One region of the Bradyrhizobium sp. 27S5 genome, then DNA from elsewhere that is predicted to be linked to it. Evidence: riboswitches for the same ligand, from Rfam matches in the RefSeq annotation. Region 1 holds a riboswitch; the other holds the start of a gene.

Region 1 (3,226 bases):
GCTGTTCTTCGTCGCAACAACCTGCTGCGATCCGGCAAGATCGATGCCGTCCATTGGCGCAGCCTTCGGATGGCTCATCAGATTGACGTCCGCAAGGCTGAACACATCGACGTCGTAGCGGCGCTTTGCGAACTGCTCGGCCAGCCAAAGTTGTTGCGGCGCCTCCTGTCCGCGCAAGCTGCGGAACTGCACCATGCTTGACAGGAACGCGATCTGATCGTCGAAGTTTCGATCGACGGCCGCGCACAGCTCTGCGGCAATCTGATCAGGCTTGGTCAACGTCTCAGTTGTCATGTCGCGCCTTTCGTGGAGCCCTGTGCAGAAGGCTGAGCGTTGACTGTTTTGGAAAGACGGCGCACGGAGTTGGCGCAATGTCATGCGTGCCCGCCACCCCAATGCGCATTGTCCCCTCTCGCGATGAAGCGCTTTTTCCCATTGTGACGCTAGTTCCTATCACGCGGTGTTTCTCAGCGAATTCCGACTTCGGCACTGGCAAATACGCTCATATTCTTCCTCTTCGGCCGGATAATTAGGGGAAAGCTGCGTGTGTGGTCTCGGTCGTATCGACCTGCGACGGCACCATTGAAGGCGTGTCGAGGTCGCTCCAATCATCGATCGCCCCTGCTACCATCTGCGCCGTCGCGGCCGAGAGCGTCCAGCCGAGATGACCGTGGCCCGTATTGTAAAACACGCCCGGAATCCGTCCGGCGCGAACCACCGGCATCATGTTCGGCATCATCGGGCGCAGGCCCGCCCATGGCACGATCTTCGAGGTGTCGATCCCGGGGAAATGAAGTCGCACCCAGTCCACCAGCGGCTGGATCCGGTCGGCGCGAATGTCGCGGTTGAAGCCGTTGAACTCGGCGGTGCCGGCGACGCGGAAGCGGTCGGCGCCGAGCCGGCTGGTGACGATTTTCGCAGCTTCATCGAGCAGGCTGACGGTCGGCGCAGCGTCCCGGCTCTGCGGCGCATCGAGTTGCACCGTGATCGAATATCCCTTCACCGGATAGACGTTGACGCGGTCGTTGAGCATGCCAGCGAAGTGACGGCTCGCCACCCCGGCGCAGATGACCAAACCGTCCGCCTGTAACTCATGCCGCGTCGCGACGTCAGCGTCGTGCGAAGCGGCTTCGTTCCAACTGACCCGGAAGCCGTCGTCGCCGCGCGCGATCGCATCGACATCGGCTTCGTGGATGAAGGCCGCGCCGCGGCGGATGCAGGCGTCGGCAAGCCCGCGGGTGAACTTGTGGATATCGCCGGTCGCGTCCGACGGCGTGAAGAAGCCGCCATAGCAGGCCGTCTGCAGCGCGGGTTCGATGGTGCGGATTTCGTCCGCCGTCACCGGCCGGCGGTCGAGCCCGCCTTGCTGCAGCAGTGTGTTGACCCGCAGGCCCGCTTCGAAGCCGGCCTTGTCGTGATAGACGTGCAGGATGCCGCGGCGTTCGAGATCGAAGGCGATGTTCTCGCGCTGCGCGATCGAGAACAAATGCTTGCGCGCTTCGATTGCGAGCCGCGTGGTCTCGATGGTGTTGCTGCGATAGCGGCCGATGTGGCCGACGAACTCTCCGATCCAGGAATATTTGTGCCAGCTCGGCTTCGGGTTCATCAGCAGCGGCGCGTCGCTCCTGAGCATCCAGCGCAGACCCTTGAGGATGGTTGCGGCGCTGTTCCAGACTTCCGCGTTGCTGGCGGAAAGCTGCCCGCCATTGGCGAACGAGGTTTCCATCGCGGCGTAGCGATGCCTGTCGAGGACAGTCACCCGGTAGCCGCGTTCGAGCAGGGCATAGGCCGTCGTCACGCCGGTGATGCCGGCGCCAATGATCGCAATGTGAGGCATGATGGCCTTCAGGCTCCCGTGGGTTAGAGTCGCCGAACCACCGGTGAAACCGGCGTCGGCGCCCCATCTGTCACGGTACCTGAGAGCTTGATCCGCATCGGGCCGAGGCCCAATAGCGAACTATCCCCTTCGGTGGACGTCATGGCCCTTGATGTGCGGCCATGTCCGTCTCTCTCCAGATCGTCCTGACGATACAGTCCTTTTGCCTGAGAGTTTCCGGGGCGGTTGCTCCGTCGGCGCCGAAGCCAACAACACGCATGTTGTTGCTCCGATCTCTCCCGCATCGTCGTGTTGGACGGCCGGACCGTAGGCGAAGCCTGAAAATTGGACAAGGCTAAATTTCGATCCGGCAGTGCCAACGTGTTGTGCAGTGCAAATCGATGTCAGTCCAGCGTCGCCAGCAGTGCCGCCATCAGGCGGCCGCGTTCGGCGAGGCTGTCGACCTCGATATGTTCGTTGAGCGTATGCGCGTCTGCGCCGCGAACGCCGAGGCCGTCGAGCGTGGGGATACCCATCGCGCCGGTGAAGTTGCCGTCCGAGCCGCCGCCGGCGCTGCCATGCGGCAGATCGAGGCCCATCGCCGCCGCGAGGCCCTTTGCCTTTTCATAGAGCGCCATGGTGCCGGCATCCGGCTCCCACACCGGGCGGGTGACGCCGCGCGTCACCTTGAATGTCACGTCGTTGGCGGTGCCGGACAGCGCCAGCATGCGCTCGACGCCGCGGTCGAGATCGGCCTGGCGCTTGGCCATGCTGAGCGCTTCGCCGGTGCAGGTCGTCGCAACGCAATTGACCCATTGGCCGCCATGCACGATGCCGACCGAGAACGTGCAGTCCTCGGTGGTCATGCCGTCGATGGCGATGATCTGCCGGGCCATCTCGCGGATCGCGGAGCGGCCCGACGACAGCGTCGCGCCGGCGTGGCTCGGCTTGCCTGTTGCTTCCAGATTGAAGCGCGCGATCGCGTAGCGACCGGTGACGACGCCGTTGTTCGGACGGCCGGGCTCCGGCACCAGCACATATTTGTTGCGCGCGGCTTCCGCCTCGATGATGTCGCGCGTCGACGGCGTGCCGACCTCTTCATCGGGGGTGAACAGCACCGTGATCGGCAGCGGTGTCGTGAAGGCCGCGCGCGCCAATTGCCTGATCGCCTCGATCGACAGGTAGTTGCCGCCCTTCATGTCGAAGATGCCGGGCCCGAAACATTTGTTGCCTTCGCGCCGCCACTTCAGCTTCTCGATGGTGCCGACCGGGTGCACGGTGTCCAGATGGCCGGCGATCAGGATGCCGGGCTGGCCTTGCTTCGGATGGGGAAAACGGGCGCGGACGCAGCCGGCAAAGCCCTGGCGACCGGCGATGCGCTCGATCGTCGCACCCATGATCGCCATCTCG
Region 2 (3,226 bases), 180 kb from region 1:
CCGGTCTCGGCGCCGTCCTTGACCAGTGCCGTCACCACGCCTTCCGCGCTCTCGGTCTCATAGCCGAGGAATTCGGTCGCACCGAGCTTCTCGCGCAGCGGAAACCAGATCGCTTCGGTCGTCGCCTCGCCCGAACCTGTCCAGGAGGCGCGCGCCTTGACGCGCTGCCGCTCCATCGCATCGGTGAACGCCGCCTGGTCGACGCTGATGCCGCGCGACTTCAGCGCGTCCTGCGTCAAATCCAACGGGAAGCCAAAGGTGTCGTACAGCGTGAACGCGGTGTCGCCGTCGAACATGTCGCCCTTCTTGAGGCCGGCGCTCTTCTCGTCGAGGATCGATAGGCCGCGCACCAGCGTCTTGCGGAAGCGCGTCTCTTCCAGCCGCAGCGTCTCCTCGATCAGGTTCTCCGCACGCACCAGGTCCGGATAGGCCTGGCCCATCTCGCGGACCAGCGCCCAGACCAGCCGATGCATCAGCGGCTCATGCGCGCCGAGCAATTGGGCATGGCGCATCGCACGGCGCATGATCCGGCGCAGCACGTAGCCGCGGCCCTCGTTCGACGGCAGCACGCCGTCGGCAATCAGGAACGCCGACGAGCGCAGATGGTCCGCGATAACCCGATACGACGCAACGGTCTGCTCGTTCGGACCGTGTCCGAGCGCGGATGCGGCCGCATCGATCAAATGGTGGAACAGATCGGTCTCGAACACGCTTTCGGCGCCTTGCAGGATCAAGGCCATGCGTTCCAGGCCCATGCCGGTGTCGATCGAGGGACGCGGCAGCGGCACGCGCTCCTCCTTCGTCACCTGGTCGAACTGCATGAACACCAGGTTCCAGAACTCGAGGAAGCGATCGCCGTCCTCCTCCGGACTGCCCGGAGGTCCGCCCCAGATATGCTCGCCGCGGTCGATGAAGATCTCGGAGCACGGACCGCACGGCCCGGTATCGCCCGCCGCCCAGAAATTGTCCGACGTCGCGATGCGGATGATGCGGTCGTCCGAGAAGCCGGCGATCTTCTTCCAATGGCCCGCCGCCTCGTCGTCGTCGTGGTAGATGGTGACGAGCAGCTTGTCCTTCTTCAGCCCGAAATCCTTGGTGACCAGGTTCCAGGCGAGCTCGATCGCGCGCTCCTTGAAGTAATCGCCGAACGAGAAGTTGCCGAGCATCTCGAAGAAGGTGAGATGGCGCGCGGTGTAGCCGACATTGTCGAGGTCGTTATGCTTGCCGCCGGCGCGCACGCATTTCTGCGCGGTGGTCGCGCGCTGATAGGAACGCTTCTCGACGCCGGTGAAGACGTTCTTGAACTGCACCATGCCGGCCGCCGTGAACATCAGGGTCGGGTCGTTGCGCGGCACCAGCGGCGACGACGGCACGATTTCGTGGCCGTTCGCCTTGAAGTAGTTCAGAAAAGTCGACCTGATGTCGTTGACGCTGCTCATGTTCATCCAATCGGAAATAGGGGCCGGTCAGCCGCAAAAAGGCGTCATTTCCGGCCGAACGCTTTTAGACAAGGCCAGCTGCGGTGTCCAGAAACTGTGCAGGCGGATCATGGGCTTGCCGCGGCAGCACAAAGCCCATTGGATAGTTGCTGCGGCTGCGTTGACAGTCTTGGTGGCGCCGTGTTTTCTACCTACCTATAGCTAAGTCACGTCGGGAGAGACCGGCCTTGCGCCGGCGCCGAAGGAGCAACCGCCCCGGAAACTCTCAGGCAAAAGGACCGCGTGACGTCTGACATCTGGAAAGAGGCGCTGGGGTCATCCCCGATGCGTCCGCCGACGGGATAATACTCTCAGGCACAGCGACAGATGGGGCTTTCTGCAGGTTTCTCAAGGGGAAATAGGTCCCCTGCGGGAACCGCGAGGGCCCTGTGATGCTTGCGCGCGAAACTTCCCCGCTGAAACAGACCCCGCTGCACGCGCTGCACCTGGCGCGCGGCGCCAAGATGGTGCCGTTCGCCGGCTATGACATGCCGGTGCAATACACCGCCGGCGTGCTCAAGGAGCACTTGCACACCCGCAGCAACGCCGGCCTGTTCGACGTGTCCCACATGGGCCAGCTCGCGCTGAAGCCCAAATCCGGCAAGGTCACTGATGCAGCGCTCGCGCTGGAAAAACTGGTGCCGCAGGACATTGTCGGCATCGCGCCGGGACGGCAGCGCTACGCCCAATTCACCAATGACGACGGCGGGCTGCTCGACGATTTGATGGTCGCGAATTTCGGCGATCATTTGTTCCTGGTGGTGAACGCCGCCTGCAAGGCCGAGGACGAGGCGCATCTGCGCGCGCATCTCTCCGACGCCTGCGAAATCGTGTCGCTGGCCGACCGCGCGCTGATCGCGCTGCAGGGGCCGACAGCCGAATCGGCGCTGGCGAAACTTTGTGCAGATGTCAGTTCGATGAAATTCATGGACGCCGGCCCGCGCCGCGTCGCCGATATCGACTGTTTCGTCTCGCGCTCCGGCTACACCGGCGAGGACGGTTTTGAGATCTCGGTGCCGGCGGACAAGGCCGAAACCCTGGTCACCGCACTGCTGGACAATCCCGACGTGCTGCCGATCGGGCTTGGCGCGCGCGACAGCCTGCGGCTCGAAGCCGGGCTTTGCCTCTATGGCCACGATATCGACACCACGACGACGCCGGTCGAAGGCGCGCTGGGATGGTCGGTACAGAAGGTTCGCCGCAGCGGCGGCGGCCGCGCCGGCGGTTTTCCGGGCGCCGACAAGATCCTCGCACAGTTCGCGCAAGGCGCTTCCCGCCGCCGTGTCGGCTTGCGACCGGAAGGCCGCGCGCCGGTGCGCGAAGGCGCCGTCCTGTTCGCCGATCCGACCTCGACCGAGCCAATCGGCAAGGTGACGTCGGGCGGCTTCGGCCCGAGCCTCAATGCGCCGGTTGCGATGGGCTATCTGCCGACCTCGCTTTCCGCGCTCGACACCACCGTTTTCGCCGAGGTGCGCGGCCAGCGGCTGCCGCTGAAGGTCGCCGCCACGCCCTTCGTTCCCAACACCTACAAACGCTGAACGCCAAAGGATCGATCCCCATGACGACGCTGTACACGTCCGACCACGAATGGCTCCGCATCGAGGGCGACGTCGCCACGATCGGGATCACCGACTACGCGCAATCGCAGCTCGGCGACGTCGTGTTCGTCGAATTGCCGAAGGTCGGCCGCAGCCTGAAGAAGGCCGAGGCCGCCGCCGTCGTCGAATCCGTCAAGGCCGCCTCCGACG

What was found. Region 1 has a riboswitch for glycine ahead of WDM24_RS26480 (D-amino acid dehydrogenase). Riboswitches for the same ligand answer to the same signal wherever they lie in the genome.
Region 2: another riboswitch for glycine. It lies ahead of gcvT (glycine cleavage system aminomethyltransferase GcvT); the one in region 1 lies ahead of WDM24_RS26480 (D-amino acid dehydrogenase).

Annotation. Positions count from the first base shown of each region.
Region 1 covers NZ_CP147714.1:5,609,410-5,612,635, reverse strand. Annotated here, with positions in the region: gene WDM24_RS26485 (ArgE/DapE family deacylase) at 1-294, opposite strand, end outside; gene WDM24_RS26480 (D-amino acid dehydrogenase) at 530-1,837, opposite strand; glycine riboswitch at 1,903-2,018, opposite strand; glycine riboswitch at 2,022-2,128, opposite strand; gene WDM24_RS26475 (M20/M25/M40 family metallo-hydrolase) at 2,221-3,226, opposite strand, start outside.
Region 2 covers NZ_CP147714.1:5,792,521-5,795,746, forward strand. Annotated here, with positions in the region: gene alaS (alanine--tRNA ligase) at 1-1,439, opposite strand, end outside; glycine riboswitch at 1,641-1,730, shown strand; gene gcvT (glycine cleavage system aminomethyltransferase GcvT) at 1,871-3,016, shown strand; gene gcvH (glycine cleavage system protein GcvH) at 3,037-3,226, shown strand, end outside.